DNA from 4 places in the Priestia sp. FSL H7-0729 genome. Region 3 is predicted to be linked to each of the others. Evidence: riboswitches for the same ligand, from Rfam matches in the RefSeq annotation. Region 3 holds a riboswitch; each other region holds the start of a gene.
The links. A riboswitch is a leader RNA that binds a small molecule or an ion and turns the genes downstream of it on or off. The one in region 3 is predicted to bind thiamine pyrophosphate.
Positions count from the first base shown of each region.

Region 1: another riboswitch for thiamine pyrophosphate. It lies ahead of MHH93_RS00960 (thiamine phosphate synthase); the one in region 3 lies ahead of MHH93_RS11065 (ABC transporter ATP-binding protein).
Region 2: another riboswitch for thiamine pyrophosphate. It lies ahead of thiC (phosphomethylpyrimidine synthase ThiC); the one in region 3 lies ahead of MHH93_RS11065 (ABC transporter ATP-binding protein).
Region 4: another riboswitch for thiamine pyrophosphate. It lies ahead of MHH93_RS20705 (ABC transporter substrate-binding protein); the one in region 3 lies ahead of MHH93_RS11065 (ABC transporter ATP-binding protein).

Region 1 is NZ_JBBOTQ010000001.1:212,987-217,680, reverse strand. It holds gene thiS (sulfur carrier protein ThiS) at 1-133, opposite strand, end outside; gene thiO (glycine oxidase ThiO) at 130-1,365, opposite strand; gene MHH93_RS00960 (thiamine phosphate synthase) at 1,380-2,081, opposite strand; TPP riboswitch at 2,276-2,385, opposite strand; gene MHH93_RS00955 (ABC-F family ATP-binding cassette domain-containing protein) at 2,461-4,011, opposite strand; gene MHH93_RS00950 (hypothetical protein) at 4,150-4,694, opposite strand, start outside.
Region 2 is NZ_JBBOTQ010000016.1:51,419-56,112, forward strand. It holds gene MHH93_RS24655 (alpha/beta hydrolase) at 1-854, opposite strand, end outside; gene MHH93_RS24660 (IclR family transcriptional regulator) at 1,214-1,957, shown strand; TPP riboswitch at 2,106-2,219, shown strand; gene thiC (phosphomethylpyrimidine synthase ThiC) at 2,602-4,419, shown strand.
Region 3 is NZ_JBBOTQ010000003.1:476,997-481,690, forward strand. It holds gene MHH93_RS11050 (pectate lyase) at 1-248, opposite strand, end outside; gene MHH93_RS11055 (radical SAM/SPASM domain-containing protein) at 598-1,473, opposite strand; gene MHH93_RS11060 (aspartate/glutamate racemase family protein) at 1,605-2,303, opposite strand; TPP riboswitch at 2,588-2,690, shown strand; gene MHH93_RS11065 (ABC transporter ATP-binding protein) at 2,909-3,613, shown strand; gene MHH93_RS11070 (ABC transporter permease) at 3,600-4,412, shown strand; gene MHH93_RS11075 (ABC transporter substrate-binding protein) at 4,566-4,694, shown strand, end outside.
Region 4 is NZ_JBBOTQ010000010.1:76,761-81,454, reverse strand. It holds gene MHH93_RS20720 (ABC transporter ATP-binding protein) at 1-356, opposite strand, end outside; gene MHH93_RS20715 (ABC transporter permease) at 396-1,154, opposite strand; gene MHH93_RS20710 (thiamine-binding protein) at 1,154-1,444, opposite strand; gene MHH93_RS20705 (ABC transporter substrate-binding protein) at 1,667-2,707, opposite strand; TPP riboswitch at 2,927-3,039, opposite strand; gene MHH93_RS20700 (phospholipase D-like domain-containing protein) at 3,284-4,684, shown strand.

The DNA of each region.
Region 1 (4,694 bases), on a different contig from region 3:
CGCGGGTTAAAATATGCTTATTCAGCTCTACAACTACAGTCTTAACTTGAAGGTCCAATGATTGGAGCAGTTTATCCACTCGATTCAATCTGTCATCAATCTCCATCCGTTGGCCATTAACGATGATATTCACTGCACCACTCCCTCTCTGTTCAATCGCTCAGGGCTCAGCACCTCAATCCCGAGTTCTTCCGAGCTTTTACCAGCGATTAACTCCGCGATAAGCCTGCCTGTTATCGCACTAAGCAAGATACCGTTGCGGTAATGTCCACAGGCGGCGAACAACCCGGGTATACTCTTGCATGCACCAATATAAGGCAGCCCATCTGGAGTTGCCGGTCTTACGCCCGCCCACGCTCGCATGAATCGTGCTTCTTTCATCCCAGGTACCCAGTGGGTAGCCGCAGTTAGCAGCTTCAGAACACTCTGTACAGAAACGTTCAGATCGGTTCTGCCTGGCAGACTGGTTGCCCCAAGCCAAACTTCGCCATTGGCTTTGGGAACAATATAGATATCCTCTGCATACACCGTTCTGTCAGGTCTGTACCCTGCATGTTCAACTGAGAACTGAACGGCGGCTATTTCACCTTTTACCGACCACACAGGCAAGCTCAAATTTACATGTCTCATCAATTCTTCACTCTGTAATCCAGCCGCTATAATGACGTGTTTACATTTCATCTCGCCGATCGATGTGGTAACCCCCTGGACGCCATGTTCGTTTGCTTGCACACGTATATCCTGTATGTCCTCGATAACCCGTGCTCCCAATGCTTGAGCGGATTCGGCGTATGCCTTCGTTAGATGGATTGGAAGAATCTCACTCTCGTAAGGTCTGTAGTAGGCTCCATACGTATCTCTGTTAAGCCAAGATGCCTCTTGTTGTACAGTGGAACGATCCCACCACACCTCATCAGCAGACAAACCAGAATTTCGATTGTTCTTATAGTGGCTTAATTCGCTGTATGATCGAAAAGGGGTGAGGAATCCATGGCGTTGCAGTCCAACTTCTACCTCGCTGAGGGTAGCCATTAGCACTTGTTGCTCAATAAGCAACTGCCTGCTTTGCCTGGCAAGCTTAGCCATCAAAGGATGAACAAAATCCTCACTATCTGCCGCCAGCATTCCAGCCGCTGCGCAAGAAGTGCCTCCTGCAATCGCCGAACGCTCCAGCAACAGTACATCCTGTCCTCGGGAAGCAAGTTCATATGCAATGGCACAACCAACAACGCCCCCGCCTATAATAATCGTTTCTGCACAAATTTTATCCAGTTTATCAGCAACACTCTTGCTTCTTGATTCCGGTTCAGGTTTCAGTTGATGACTGAGATGATTCCTGTTCTGACCCGTTACAATCTCTTTCATCCTCTCATCTCCTTTCAGCGGCTCAGACTTCCTGTAGCAACGATAGCCTGCCTTAGTGATGCAGCGGCCCGATCCGGTGAATCGCTCGACCATACATTTGAGATCACAGCGCCCCCCTGTGCGCCTGCGGAGCGAATCGCATGAATGTTACCCGGCCTTATACCTCCGATCGCGATGACAGGAATGGAGACACTTCTGCATACTTCATCAAGAGCATATAACCCTCTTGGTTCAAGATCAGGTTTACTGTTGGTTGAGTAGATATGCCCGAAGAAAAGGTAATCGGCTCCCCGTTCTTCAGCAATTTTTGCCTCCTCGATGGAATGAACAGATACACCCAGACGAATTCGCCGCACATTGCTTTTAACATCATTATTGGAGTTGTACTTGAGCAAAGCCTCTTGCGCCCAATGTACACCGCCATAGATGTCATTCTGTGAAGGCAGTTCTGAGCCATTGATAACGATGCGACAAGAGGGAATGCCAGCGCTACGCAGATTTTCAGCCCAAGCAATCTTGTTTTGCCATGTGAGTTGTTTCTCTCGTATGTGAATATAATCCACCCATGGCCATACGTCCTTTGCAGCTTTTACAAAAGATGCTTGATCCCCTGCACCCGTAGATACAACATGCAATTCAAATGATTCGTGAACATGTTCATGAGAAAATGCCGTACCATCCCTCTCCTTCCATGTGTAAATTCTATAAAAACACAAAAAAGCCACTCCCGTAGGGGAGTGGCTGCGTAGTAATCATAGGATCAGATGACTGACTAATACATACAGTTCAATTCGTGCCAATAAAGCTATAGAACTTATAGCCATACCGTTATAAACGGAACTGCATGTTTCAATTCGCTAAGCAGACGGTTGAAAGCCTCTCGAGTTACCGTTTGCTCACGTCATTCACTGAAACGCGCTCGCCACTTCCCTACGCTGGTATGATCCAGATCAGGTGCAAAGGGTCCGGAATCGCATTCTTCCATCTCAGCCGCATCGTGCGGCCCCCCTAGTGTTCATATGAAGTTGTAGCCTATGTTACCATAGACGGATTTTTTTGTCACCGTCATTTCTGTTAAACATGGTCTTGAATCTTCTAGTTTTTCTCGGACCATTCTTCGACATTCCATGTTTTGGTAACCCAACCCTCGTAGAAATCAGGTTCATGAGATACAAGTAACACCGTTCCCTTGAATTCTTGCAAAGCACGCTGCAACTCCGCTTTGGCTGTGACATCGAGATGGTTTGTCGGCTCATCGAATAAAATCCAGTTGCTTTCACGCATCAAGAGTTTGCATAAACGAACCTTGGCTTGCTCTCCACCACTAAGCATGTTAAGCGGACGGGTAATGTGCTCATTTTTCAACCCACAGCGAGCGAGATGACCCCGGACCTCATTCTGGGTCAAATGTGAAAACTCATTCCACACATCCTCAATGGGCGTGATGTTGCCAGCACGAACTTCCTGTTCAAAATAGGCCGTTTCGAGATAATCTCCCAAAAAGGTCTTTCCACTGAGTGGAGATATTTTGCCCAGAATGGTTTTCAGCAGTGTAGATTTACCCACACCATTACAGCCTACGATGGCAATTTTCTCACCACGTTCAATTGTCATTGTCATCTTAGGCAGCAAAGGATACGTATATCCAATTTCAAAATCAATGCCCTCAAAGACCGTTTTGCTGCTCGCACGGGCATCCTTGAATTTGAACGTTGGTTTGGCTGCTTCATCTGGACGATCAATACGTTCAATTCTGTCCAGCTGTTTCTCCCGGCTCTTCGCTCGACCTGAAGTTGAAGCACGTGCCTTATTACGCTGAATGAAATCTTCCTGCTTCTTGATGTACTCTTGCTGCTTCTCGTATGCATCAATATGCTGGGCTTTATTCATATCAGCCATCTCCAGGAACTTGTTATAGTTCGCTGCATATCTCGTTAATTTGGCAAATTCCAGATGATAAATGACATTTACGACTTCATTCATGAATTCCGTGTCATGGGAGATTAAGAGAAACGCATGCGGGTAATCCTTCAGGTAACGTGACAGCCATTCAATGTGCTCTACATCCAGATAGTTGGTCGGCTCATCTAGCAAAAGAGCTGTAGGTTTCTCAAGCAGAAGCTTGGCAAGAAGCACCTTGGTACGTTGTCCACCACTTAGAGCTGCGACATCTCGATCCAGACCAATTGCGGACAAACCAAGTCCATTGGCCATCTCTTCCACTTTTACATCAATCAGATAAAAGTCACCCTGTTCCAGTTGTTCCTGAATATCGCCCATCACTTCCAGCAACTGCTCCAGCTTATCTGGATCTGCATCTGCCATCTGGTCTGTAATATTCATCATTTCTTTTTCCAATTCAAGCAACGGAAGGAAAGCATCCTTAAGCACATCACGAATCGTCTTGCCTGGTGTAAGCTTCGTGTGCTGATCCAGATATCCATAACGGACCTTAGGTGTCCATTCCACTTTTCCACTGTCTTTAAGCAATTTACCGGTAAGGATGTTCATTAATGTAGATTTACCTACACCATTGGCACCCACAAGTCCTACGCGCTCTCCGGCGAGCAAACGAAACGATACATTTTTAAATAACGTGCGATCTCCAAAATTGTGACTCACGTTCTCTACTGACAATAAACTCATAAGATGAGGTTGCTCCTATCTATTAGACATTACTTTTATTATGGTTCCGAAACCCTATTCTAGCACAGGTCCCGTCTTTTCTGAAAGTAATGTAAACAGTTCATGAACCTCTTCCAAGATTTTGTCATACAGGCTACCCTAACGATTAGAGCAGTTATATTCGAAATAGCCTTGTGCAGCTGCTTGTCTTGCGTCTGTGAACACTTCTTCGGCACGGTAACCATTACCACATGTGGAGGGATAGTAGTACTTAATACCCGTTAATGGATCTACTCCACCTACGATGGCTGTTTTCTTTACAAGTCTGCCTCCACCAATCGCATAATTGTTGATCTTCTGGTCACCCACACCGATCCCCTGGATAAAAGCCATAATCCCTGTATCGTTAATGGAGTTATACCAATCTTCTTGTGCAATCAAGGGCATCGTAAATGTATAGGAAATACCGTTCTTTCTGGCAAACTCATTATGACGGTTAATCACATCAGCCAGATCATCCTGCACACTAGTTACAATTCGGCTTCGTCTAACTTGCTCAAATACGTCGGCATTTTGAAGTAAAGGAATCTGAGAGCTAGCAGCAAGTTCTTTTTGGAATCCCTCAATCCATTTCCCTGCGTTTGCATCGTAAGCATATACGTAGTCATCCAGTGTAAAGTTAATGCTGCTACCATTTGAATCGG
Region 2 (4,694 bases), on a different contig from region 3:
AGTTGCTCTGCAATCGGGTAAGGTGCTTTCTCGTCTTGCGTACCATGAATGAAGAAAATCGGGAACGGATAATCTTCCTTTTTCACTTCCTGGTAAGGAATCTGTTGCAATCCGGTACCATTCAGAACAGGGAACAACAGCTTCATAATCTCCAGTGTAGGCTGACGCGGGAGATCGATCTGGTTATGAATGTTGTGGTACAGCGTATCCGGCTCAAGCAGGAACGTACTGTCCAGAATCATCGCATCCACTTCCTGTGTAATCAGTCCGGTTTGAAGCGCGGTACCGGCACCCATGGAGAAACCCCAGACAACCAGTTCCTGCGCACCGCGCTGCTTGGCGAACTGGATGGCACCCAGTAATTGCTGAGACTCCGCTTTGCCACCTGTGGCTACAGCTTTGTTCACCTGTGAGGCGAAGCCATAATCGAACATGACCACGTTGAACCCAAGTTGATGGGCATAGTGTGCCAGGTCATACATGGGTACCCATGTTTCTTCACGATTGGCACCATAGCCGTGACTGAAAATAATTGTTTTGCTTGCGGCATTGTCAGCAGGTATATACCATCCCTGCATCGTCCGACTGCCATCTGCTGCCGGGAACGTAATGTCTTCGTATTTCATATTTTTGGCCTGCATTGGATTGGAGAAGACAGGCGCTACCGTTGGATTGGATAATACCCATGCGATATAACCGTGCAGTGCAATAAAACAAAACAGTAGAAAAAATACAACGGAGAGCAGCAACGCTACGATAATATGTTTGAACCGAATTAGCCTCGGTGATAACGAAGAGGGCAGATCGGACACTTTTGTATGCAGCGGGGCTTCGCTCTGGGATGTTGGATACATGAATGCCCCTCCTTTGAAGTTCAGTTGAAGATAACAACGACATGAAAAGAGAATTGCGTTTATTTCAGAGCCTGCTTCAGAGCGATATCTTAAGATAATATATCTTTATCGTATGTTCCAATATAGTCAAAGTCAATTGATTGAGGGCATTTGTTACGCAATTGTTATATAGTTCTTAAGATATATGGGTAACATTACCTTAGTGTGTAAATTACAGGGGATTAAGTCTTATAAAAAGGAACAATTTATGCTTACGCTTATTTCAATTTTGGCTCTTTTTGGTTTACAGATGAGACCGTTTCTCATATAATTTATGTAACCAAGTTTCATGTGATGAAACATGAGGAGGGCATTATGCCATGGAAGATCGCAAGTTAACCGTCCGGGCTGTTGAACGGGCGCTGGATATATTATTATGTTTTACCACACGCAGTGATCTGGGACTTACCGAAATTGCCAGCCAGATCGGATTGCACAAAAGTACAGTACACCGTTTGATGGCTACGCTGGAGGATCGAGGGTTCGTGATCCGCGATGCAGCAACAGAGAAGTACCGACTTGGCATCCGAATCTGGGAGCTGTCAGCTCATATGTCCCGCAGTGATGATCCGGCGATTCTGCTGCTGCCTGCGATGGAGCGACTGAGAGATCGATTGGGGGAGACCGTGAGTCTGTACCTGCGGGATGGCAGTGAACGGATTCGGATTCAGGCTGTGCAAAGTGATCAGGCGATACGCCGAGTCGCTCCTGTCGGTGTTAGACTCCCGTTGTCCGTGGGCGCTTCCAGCAAAGTCTTGATGGCGTTTGCCACGGACGAGGATCGTGAGGAACTGATGAACGGGCCGGAATGGCCTGTGTTTATTGATCCCGCGGTGTATTTGGCGCAAATGGGAGATATACGGGATAACGGATATGCGACGAGTTATGAGGAACGTGAGCCGGGAGCTGCCGCGGTATCTGTACCGATTATGGACCGTCGAGGCAATATTGCAGCTGCTCTCTCGGTCTCAGGGCCTGTCAGCCGACTTTCGCAGGAGACTTTGCACGAATACGCACCTGTGCTAAAGGAAGCTGCTACACAGATGGGGCTCATGTTATCTTGATGTTGAGGTAAGGTCTGTCACCAATGAAGTTAGTGATCTGGAATATAAAGGTTGTTTTTATGTTTTGGTTGCGCTACTCTGTAATGGACGGCCCAGCGGGGCCAGCTTCATTGAATATGAACGGCGGCTGATGTAAGCCGCAACTTGTTAACGTTACTGGGGGAGTCCGAATTGTCCGGACTGAGACGGAATCGCATGAGATTCTGGACCCTTTGCACCTGATCTGGATCATACCAGCGTAGGGAAGTAATCGGCGATATGACCACAACCACCATATGTGTGACTCTTGAAGGTCCCCGATAAGGAGCTGCAACCAGGAGCATTATTGGTGATGGACATAAAAGTCGGTTCCTTCGGGGACCGGCTTTTTTTATTACAGTGAACGGGCGATATAACACACACTCCATGGACTGCTTTTTCAATAACCTGCGAAAGTGGGCTTGGAAAAGAGATTTCTTGGCTTAGATCCATGATATGTGCTAATTTCGGGTCTGTTGTGAACTGTACATGAAATGTCTCTGCTGGTCTGCTGTAGGATCGCTTTTTCTTCTCTGCATTGCGCATGATTTGGGACAGGTACGTAAGCGAGCTAATGATGAAACCAACCAAACAAGCGACAAACACTGAGGAGGAGACAAGCGAACATGAGTACAGGACATCAAACGGGACAACAAGCGACGGAACAGGGACATAATGATCAGCAGGTTGAAAAAGAAACAGGAACGGCCGGACGGGTTCAGCCCTTTCCGGGCAGCCGCAAAGTCTACATTCAGGGCTCACGGCCGGACATTGCTGTTCCGGAGCGTGAGATAGCCCTTCATGACACGAATACTCCCCAAGGGGTGGAGCATAACGAACCGCTGCGTGTCTACGATACGAGCGGCCCCATGACCGATCCCGGATTCCATGCGGATATCCGTGCAGGTCTGCCAGCTCTGCGCACCCGTTGGATCACAGAGCGTGGCGATGTCGAAGCTTATCAGGGCCGTACAGTTAAACCGGAGGATAACGGACTGAAGCCTGGAGGGAAGAGAGCCGGCGCCGAAGAGTACCCCGGATTGCGCGGCAAACCGCTGCGGGCACAGACGGGACGTTGTGTGACCCAGATGCATTACGCGAGACAGGGAGTCATTACGGCAGAGATGGAATTCGCCGCAATTCGTGAGGGCGTGGAGCCGGAATTTGTACGTCAGGAGCTGGCGAGTGGACGGGCCATTCTGCCATCCAACATCAATCACCCGGAGAGTGAGCCGATGTTGATCGGTCGTCATTTTCACGTGAAGATCAATGCCAATATCGGTAATTCCGCTGTATCTTCCTCCATCGAGGAGGAGGTCGAGAAGATGACTTGGGCGGTACGCTGGGGATCGGATACGGTGATGGATCTGTCCACAGGCAAAAACATTCATACCACCCGGGAGTGGATTATCCGCAATTCACCTGTGCCGATTGGCACGGTGCCGCTCTATCAGGCGCTGGAGAAGGTGAATGGCGAAGCGGAAGCGCTGACCTGGGAGTTGTACCGTGACACACTCATTGAGCAGGCAGAGCAGGGCGTGGACTACTTTACAATTCATGCAGGCGTGCTGCTGCGTTATATCCCGATGACGGCCAAGCGGATGACAGGCATCGTGTCTCGGGGCGGGTCCATTATGGCAGCATGGTGCCTTGCGCATCATCAGGAGAATTTTTTGTACACTCATTTTGAAGAAATCTGCGAGATTATGAAAAGGTATGATGTGGCGTTCTCACTGGGAGATGGACTTCGTCCTGGCAGTATCTACGATGCCAATGACGAAGCACAGATGGCGGAACTGGCTACGCTTGGGGAACTGACGCAGATCGCGTGGAAGCATGATGTGCAGGTGATGATCGAAGGGCCGGGGCATGTGCCGATGCATAAGATCAAGGAGAATGTAGACTTGCAGATGGAGATATGTAAAGAAGCACCGTTCTACACACTTGGGCCGCTAACGACCGACATTGCGCCAGGATACGATCACATCACGTCCGCCATTGGGGCGGCCATGATTGGCTGGTTCGGCACGTCCATGCTCTGTTATGTTACGCCAAAAGAACATTTGGGCCTGCCTAACAAGGATGATGTACGCGAAGGGGTTATTGCCTACAAGATCGCTGCTCATGCCGCCGATCTGGCGAAGGGCCATCCACGTGCCCAGCGCCGGGATGATGCGTTGTCCAAGGCGCGCTTCGAGTTCCGCTGGAGAGACCAGTTCAACCTGTCACTGGACCCGGAACGGGCTTTATCCTACCATGATGAGACGCTGCCAGCAGAAGGAGCCAAAGAAGCTCATTTCTGCTCCATGTGCGGACCAAAGTTCTGCAGCATGCGTATTACGCAGGACATCCGTGCCTTTGCGGCGGATAAAGGATTGTCCGAGAATGAGGCTGTAGCAGCGGGTATGCAGGAAAAGGCCGAGGAATATCGGACACGCTCCTAGGCGCCGGTACAGCTTAAACTGGGCAGTCTGAAATAGAGATAAAGCCGTTCTTCTCTGTCATTGCAGAGAAGAACGGCTTTTTTTGATTCAATGATATGATTTTAAACTCTATGAGCGCTCTCCGTGTTGTTCAGAATTAGCTTTGTGACTGTCAGTGGTCCATATCTTATACAGAATTCCTGCGATAACAAATAAAAGAGCGTCACTGAGTTTTGGTGCTCCTCCGTATAGAAATGCGGAACAGGAAAAACCTGCTATAAACAGTAAAACAATAT
Region 3 (4,694 bases):
CCAATGTTTACGTTTTTGAGCGTGGCCCCTGCCTCCAGACGAAATACCGGTTTCTGATTCTCTGCTTGAGACCCGTCACCCAGTGTGGAGGGATTGGCTACAAATGTTTTACCTTGGCCGTCATAGGTCGTGCCCTTTGGAACCACAATGGTTGAATTTACAACGGTAGGTGCAGCCGCAGCCGGAACGGCACCAAATATAGAAGCAACCAAACCAGCGGACAGCAACAGCGTCAACATTTTTTTCATAACTTTATTCCTCCCTTATTCTCTCGTTATTTGATAGTGTACAAGCCTGAGCTTGTCCTAGAAGATCGTCAGAGGTGCACCTCTGTCCGACCCACAACCTAATCCTACCAAATAAGGAAGGTAACTAGAATAATCATTAGATCAGATATATCCTGACATCGCATAATGACTGTCATATCGGCATTTTCTGCAAGTCAGACCCTTGGAACAATATGCTGATATCAACCTCTGGTATGCTCATTTGTAACGTATATACCTCTGACTTTAATCCCCAGTAAATAAGAAAGATCACTACATTTGTCTCCAAATGTGTGATCTTGAATGGCTTCCGGCTTGCTGATATAAGATATCAGGCTCCGAATCTCTGACGGTAACCGCACTTTCGACACAACTCTTCCACAGCTTCGCGCTTGGAGAAGCCATATACCAGATTGTTCGCTCGTTCACCCTCAATAATCTCCGAGAATGACTTCTCGTGCACATTACCAAGGTTAATGACACCCTCACCATCAAGACAGCATGGAACCACCGTTCCATCTACAAGCACAGCTGCCTGACCACGCAATGCATGGCAGAAGCCTTTGCCGTCATCTTCAGGTGCATCCAGACTCGGCCACTGGAACTCATGGTCCTGATTCAGGTATACATTCGGGGCAATTTTGACCCCGCTGCCCGGAACTACTTTTTCCTCAATTCGGAAATCCAGATTGAATTCACGTTCCAATACTTCAAGGGTCTCCCGATTTCGATTCATCTGAGCATTCGTGAAGTTATCCTGCGTCAGATTCCACAGTCGGAATGAGATGATGACATTGTGTTTCACTGCCTCGTGTACAAAAGACAGAATGTTGCTCAGATATCCGTCACGGTCGGTTGAACCTTCATGCCCATCGAAGCTGTGCAGGGAGAAATTCATCTGCCGCAGCGCCGGTTTGCCGAGCAATTTATGCTGAGTCTTGGGCAATAGTGTACCGTTCGTTGTAATGTTCACCTTGAGTCCCTTCTCATGTGCGGAATCGAGCAACAGATCTATTTTGGGATGCAACAAGGGTTCACCTTTGACATGTAGATAAATATGATTGGTGTGTGGTTTAACTTGTTCCAGTATATTGTTGAAGACTTCAGGGTCAATGAATCCTTTGGCACGCTGCGTCTGTGGACAGAAGCTACACGCCAGATTACAGATACTTGTGATCTCAATATATACTTTTTTGAACGTTTTCAACTCGGGTCCCCATTCTGCCTAGGAGGGAGAACAATCCCACCTGCATTTTGTGATCCGGCCTATACGGGCCATCCCTATTATATCGAGTTCATGAGCCAAGGTAAATCAGAGAACAGGTTTATCGAGTTGAGTCAAAATGATTTGGTCAGTGCCAAATGAACAGATTCAATCGCATGAATACGTGTTGTATCAAATAACGGAACTTCTGAATCCTCTAGTTTTACTAATAATCCAATTTCGGTGCAACCTAATATGATTCCCTCAGCTCCATCATCAACCAGCCTTTGGATCACCTTTTTATAATACTCCCTTGATAAGGGCACAATTTTCCCTAAACATAATTCCTCATATATTATTTTATTGACAACTTTTCTATCCTCTTCATTCGGTATCAGAACCTTAATACCATTAAATTCAATTCGTTTTTTATAAAAGTCTTGTTCCATCGTATATTTTGTGCCGAGTAAACCAACCGTACTTATTTGGGACTTATGAATTTGATTTGCTGTTGAATCAGCAATATGTACGATGGGTAATGTCACTTTTTCTTCAATATGTTTAATCACTTTATGCATCGTATTTGTACAAATTACAATCATTTCTGCTCCTGCCTTTTCCAAAGACTGAGCAGCATTCCCCAATAATTCACCAGCACTTTCCCAATCACCTTCAGCTTGATAACGCTCGACTTCTTCAAAATCCACGCTATATAAAATGCACTTGGCTGAATGCAATCCTCCCAATTTATTTTTCACTTCTTCATTAATAATTCGATAATATTCTAACGATGACTCCCAGCTCATACCACCAATAAGGCCAATCGTTTTCATATACACTCCACCTTCCATTGAATACATCCCGAAAGCAGTATATAGAAATTTAATAGATATTGTACCGTATCTACCTGATTAAATAAACCTGCCCCAGTAAGAGGAATAGAGGGACCTGGAGCAATTCCGGCAACGGATTATTGCTTCTACCCGAATGATCTGGCTGTACAATCCAAATAATCTGACCGGAACCATTTTCAGATCAGTACTCACATTCTTTCCGAGCGCCCCTTTACATTCCACTTGAATGTGATATATGCTGAACACACAACTGCATATCTTGAACAATGCACTAGGGGAGCCTTACGGCTGAGACGAATCGAATGATTCGGACCCTTTGAACCTGATCTGGATCATACCAGCGGAGGGAAGTGGAGCGGCCTTTTGGTAAGTGGAATTTTTCATGTATGTGAAGATAAATTGCGAATTTAACTTACAGACCCACTCATTTCTCCGGAAATGGGTGGGTCTTTTTATGCTCTTTTGCAGAGCACAAGATGCCGTTGTAATTCCAGCAGTCTGACATCAAGGAGTGAGGATCAGATGACCAACCATGTAACGATGAAGAACGTTAGCTTCGCTTTTCCCGAAAAAAAGATTTACCCGTGCTCGCCAATGTGTCGTTTCAGATACAACCAGGAGAATTTGTCTCGCTCATCGGCTCCAGCGGATCAGGAAAAAGCACGCTCTTCAAGCTGCTCGCAGGCTTGCTTGAGCCAACCGTTGGCACCATTGATATAGCTGATGTGCCGCGAGGAGAACGGCTCGGACGAGTCGCCTATATGCCGCAGAAAGATCTGCTATTGTCCTGGCGGACCGTATTGGAGAACTGCATGCTGCCTGCGGAGTTGGCACCCGGCCGACAGGACAAAGACAAGCTACGGGCCAATATCATGGCAGGATTGGCAAGGTTCGGCCTGTCGGGTTATGAACAGGCCTATCCAGATGAATTGTCCGGCGGCATGCGGCAGCGGGTGGCACTGCTTCGTACCATGTTCACAGGCGGTCAGCTCATGTTGCTGGATGAACCCTTCGGTGCACTCGACGCCTTAACCAAACGAGAAATGCATCGCTGGTTGTTGGAGCTGTGGGAGGGCTTTGGCCAAACGTTTCTGTTCATTACACATGACATCGAAGAAGCCCTGCTGCTCAGTGATCGGATTATCCTGTTAACTCCAGGAGGGCATGGTCCGCAGTTACGGGAGATGACTGTTCCTTTGCCACGTCCAAGACATTCGGACATGATCTACGAACCAGCTCTCGTGCAGATGAGACGACAACTGGAGGATCAATTTCATGCAAAGGGATAAAGGTAAGGCTAGCGTCTGGACGTGGTGTTTGAAGTGGCTTTCCCAATATGGTCTGTTTATTGTGCTCATGCTCTTATTACTGGCGATCTGGGAAGCGATTGTGCGTATGGGATGGGTGCCTTCCTTCATCATTCCCGCGCCAACGGCCATCGCAGGCTCACTGGTTGAGCATCGTCGTCTGCTGCTGACCATACATCTGCCTGCGACCTTTATGGAGGTTGCTGTTGGTTTTGGAATATCCATAGTGACCGGAATTACCCTAGCAACAGGCATGCATATGAACCGATCGATTGAAAAGGCGTTGTATCCCTTTATCGTGATCAGTCAGACCATCCCGTTGATTGCCCTGTCCCCCGTATTCATCCTGTGGTTTGGCTACACATTGTGGAGCAAGGTCGCCGTGGTGTTCCTGATTGCGTTCTTCCCCATTGTAGTCAGTACATACGATGGACTCCGCCAAGGCGATCCGGAACAGCGTGAACTGCTGCTCACCATGGGCGCCAGCAAGTGGGATATTTTCCGCAAACTCCAGGTTCCGCTGGCACTTCCCTCTTTTTTCTCGGGTCTAAAGATGTCTGTAGTGTATTGCGTGGTTGGGGCAACGATTGGCGAATGGCTCGGTGGCAGCAAAGGTCTCGGATACTTCAGCCGCCGCATGTCCAGCAACATGAACACGGATGCCATGTTTGCTGCTATTTTGCTGTTATCCCTGCTTGGGATCGTTTTGTTTGTACTGATTGCCTGGCTGGAGAAACGGTTTAACACACGGCGGCATGGAGGCAAAAGAAAGACTGGATAATCTTCGAGAGTGAACCCGATTTAATGATAGGAAGTATGATTTCCAAACACCTTTTTCACATATCAGCAATTGTGTTTCAGTCATCACGTTGCCCGTTAACATCCTGCTGTTCATTTCCTACAAACCAAAACGATGAAATGAGGAACTTCATTTATGACTAACAAAGGTATATACTCCCTGCTTCCCATTATGCTCATAAGCCTGTTGCTGATCGTTAGCGGATGTGGCACCACAGGCGCCAGCCAAAATACGCCAACAACAGATTCGAAAACCAATGCACAG
Region 4 (4,694 bases), on a different contig from region 3:
TTGCCGCGTTGGCCTGTAACATCGTGACCGTTCATGAGCACTTGCCCTTCCTGTGGCTTCAGCAAACCACCGATGATATGGAACAGGGTGCTTTTGCCACAGCCGGATGGACCAACGATAGCGACAAACTCACCTTGCTTCACAGTTATGGACAGGCCGTACAGAACCGGTAGCCTGCTCCGTCGTTCCCGGAATGATGCATGAACATTTACGACGTCCAGTGCAGGTGGGACCGTAGCAACAGTTGTATTTGTCGGTAGACCAGGATTAGCCGAGTGAAGTTTTTCACCGTGCTCTGGTTCCAATGCGCGTGCTCCCCGTTCAGGCTGGACGTGTTCGTCCTGTTGCCGATTCATATGATCATCACTTCCTAATATATAGACTTACATGCTTCATTATCGCTTCTGTGGACGCCAGCGCACGAGCAGCTTCTCCAGCAGCGCGATGAGCAGGAAGAGCAGCAAGCTGAGCGCGACAATAATCATGATTGCGACAAATAGCCGATCTGTGCGATAAGCTGACTTTTGCAACATCATATAATAGCCAATGCCCTTGTCTGCACCAATCCATTCGGCAATGATGGCACCCATCACGCTATAGGTAGCGGCGATTTTGACACCGGAGAACACGGATGGCAGAGCATGAGGAAGCTCCAGTTTCCAGAAGATATGATGACGTTTCGCACCAGCCATGCGCATGTAGTTCATCATCGCCGCATCGGTACGGGTCAAGCCGTCCATCGCAGCTACCGCAACGGGGAAGAAGCAGACCAGTATGATGGTAATCAGCTTGGGCAACAGCCCGAATCCGAACCAGATTAACAGGAGCGGCGCGAGCGCGATGGTCGGAATATTTTGACTAAGAATAAGTAATGGATACAGGGCCGACTTGAGAAAAGGGACCAGATGCAGCACCATTGCGATCAGTAATCCAACCGCTGTGCCGGCTGCGAATCCGATCAGGGTTAACTGAATGGTTGCGGAAGCGTGCATGCCAAGCCGTTCGGCCTGGGTTGCCGCTTCGCGGGCGATGTCGGACGGTGCAGGCAGCATCCATTTCTCGATATGGAACAGGGAGACAGCTCCTTGCCATAGGGCTATAAAGAGAATAACCGCCACAATGGGCGGCCATACACTTTTGAAATAGGCAGGCATTAGCGATACTTCTCCGTCAGGGTATCCATGCTGAAGCCAGTAGGGCTATGGGCGATTTTGATCTGGGAGATGATGCTTGGGCTGCCAGCCTCCACAAGTACCTCGTGCATCTTGCGGACAACCTCCAGCAGTTCCTCCAATTCCCCCTCCATCGTGGTGTCGAGCGCGTTCACCTGATATTTTAGACCGGATTGCTGAATAACTTCAATGGCGCGATCTACGTAAGGATAAGAGTTCTCGCCATTTGGCGTTTTCGGAATAACCTGAATGCTAAGCAGTGTGCTTGCCATGAGAGATCACGGCTCCTTTCGTGATATATAAAATGAACCAATGACTGTTACACTTGCCACTTCGATGACAGAATAACCTTCCAATCGCTGTTATCCCCAGATTTTTTGATTCCCTTTCTCTAAGGGAAAATCCGGTGATAAAGGCGACCGCTTCGCTTTTTCACGTTATTTCTGTCCTCTCCGTCCTCGTGTAAATATTAAGTTCGTTTTATATGAGAAATTTTATTGGGGTAAAAAATCGTTTGTATATGCTTTGCTCACGTCGACCTGTTCATCCAGCAGTTTTTTGCTAAACATCCAGTCGGTGTAGTTCTGCCATACTTCCTGTTTCTGTTCTCCCCAGCGCGGGGCATCATCCGTGTATTTTGGACTCAGCCATTTCTGGCTTGCCAGTACCAATTCCTTGTCCAGATCCGGTACAGCCTTGATCAGAATGTTCGCTGCTTCTTCTGGATGATCAATTGCGTATTGATACCCTTCGGAAGTGGCTTTCAGGAATGCTTTCACCAGTTCAGGGTCGTTCTCAATCGTCTGCTCGTTCGTCACGAGGACAGGCGTGTAGTAATCCAATGCATCTGAATAATCCTTCACATACAACATGTCGATCGGTTCCCCGCGCAGTTCGGCTTCAATACCCGTCCAGGCGTAGAAGATCCATGCAAAATCAATGTCCCGTTTCACAGCGGTGAAAAAGTCAGCGTCACCCATGTTAATGTTTTTCACTTTGGATACATCGGCGCCTTCGCCTTCCATAATGGATTGCATCACGGCTTCTTCCACAGGGGAGCCCCAGCCGCCATAGGTTTTACCTTCAAAATCTTTCGGTGATTTAATATTCCGATCTGCCGGAGCAGCAAACCCGGATGTATTATGCTGAATAACCGCTGCGATGGAGACGAGTGGAACCCCTTGTGTACGGGCTTGCGTTACACTTTCCTGATAACTTACGCCAAATGGCACTTCATTCGATGCAACCATTGTATCTGCGCCGCCGGCACCTGGCTGGACAATCTCCACATTCAAGCCTTCGGCCTTATAAAAACCTTGATCTACAGCTGCATATAAGCCGGTATGATTCGTATTTGGTGTCCAGTCGAGTACGACTTTAATATCCTTGAGGGCTGCGTTGTCACCTTCGTTGCTGCTCTCCGTATTTGTGTTGCCGTTCTGTTCAGCCGGGGCAGCTTCTTTACCGCCACATGCGGCCACAGTCACCAGTAGTACACATAAGAGCAACAGTCCCATTGTTTTACGCCATTTCATCTGTGATTCTCTCCTTCGGTATGTCCGGCCAGTGGCACGGGTACTCCTTGGCTTCATATCCAAGCTTCTTGCATAAATCGACAGATTTATACCAGCTATGATCCGGATAACGTCACTTTTTTTAGCTCTCTGGCTATATAAAAGAACATTAAAAAAGCGCCCCGTAATCCGGGACGCGTGCAGGCGTTAGAGAGGTGGCGTTCAGCCATAGGGCTGTGCCATTTCGATATACTCCGATTCCTACGCTGGCATGATCCAGATCAGGTCTAAGGGTTAGTATCTTGGTGGGATACACTCTCAGCCGGCCAATTCCGACTCCCCTGGGAAACTATGAAGTTACGGGCATTACTAGGTGTAATTATAGGCCAGAGGCCCAGTCGTGTCCAGTCAGGAACTGGATGGGAACGGATTTAGGGTCATCGTCTACTTGCTTCTCAGCCGCTTCGGTGATTAGTTTTTGATCGTTTGGCCTTGAGCCGAGCAGCTTGATTCATTTAAACAACATAATTTAGAGACAAAAGGAGATAGTACTGCTATATCAATAATTACTTTTACATAAAAATGGGGGAGTACTGAATGATCCTTAAAACCATAATCGCAATGATTCTGTGTTATAGTGCCTACGTTTTTTTCACAGCCTACCTTTTATTTTTGGTTCCGTCTCCATCTGCTATCGAAAATACGGATATGCAAAAATCGTTAACAGAAGGAAGTACAACAGATCGCGTAATGCTCCTGGAGGACGGCTTTCAATCGGGACAGGTGAGAATCCAGACCATTCGAGAGGCGAAAACAAGCATCGACCTGGCCTATTACTCCATTCAAAAGGGAAAAACATCTCAGCTTTTTTTTGCTGCTTTATTCGATGCGGCTGATCGGGGTGTTCAAGTTCGAATCATTTTAGACGGGATTTTTCATAGCATGCGCGGAGAATTGCGTGATATTCCAGATGCCATTGCAGCTCACCCCAATGTGGAATTAAGATATTATGAACCGCTCCACCTATTTATGCCATGGACATGGCATAACCGTCTGCATGACAAGATCCTTCTTGTCGACAACACATATGGCATCATTGGCGGCCAAAATATTGGTGATAAATATATGGCATTGCACCCCCCAAAAGACTATGTTTTTGATCGGGATGTCCTTGTTTACAATCCAAACGATAATACGAACAGCACGGTTGTTGAAATGAAACAATATCTAGATCAGTTATGGAACCATCCATTCACCAAACCAGAAAAACATGCAAAACGTCAGCATCATGCAAAAGGGTTAAAAGAGCTGGCTCAGTTGGCTGATTTATATATAAAAGCCCAGGCTCAGAGTGATCCTTTTGTTAAAGAGTTACCGAAGGAATGGGCTCGAGGAGCGCTTCATTCCGACCACGTTGCTTTCATTCACAATCCAATTAAAAGGCTGTATAAAGACCCCATCATGTGGAGGACATTTGTTCATTTCGCCAATCAAGCAAAGTCGAAAGTGTACCTTCAGACGCCATATGCCATTCCTACCAAGAAAATGGAGAAAGCCGTACATCTGTCGATGAATCCAAAAGCAGAATGGGTCATGCTGACGAATTCAATCCAACAGACCCCTAACCCTTTGGCTTTCGCGGGATACTTAAGCACTAAAAAACGGTTGCTTGATACCAGTCTGGCTATATATGAATACGAAGGCCCTTATTCCATACACGGCAAATCATTTGTCATGGATGATTACCTCAGCATGGTTGGTTCGTATAATCTTGATCCCAGATCTGCCTTCCTCAATACCGAATCCGCTGTGGTCATTTCCGGTTCTGCATTCGCCAACCAACTAACAGAGGCTATGGATATCAAACGTGCACTTAGTACACTTGCGGTTAAAGGTGAACATCCAGCAGAATCTACGAATCAGAAAGGCGCTGTTTTCAAACAAATAGCAATCACAGCGTTATCCAAACTGTCTTTTCTCTGGAAATTTATGTTATAGAAAAAACCCA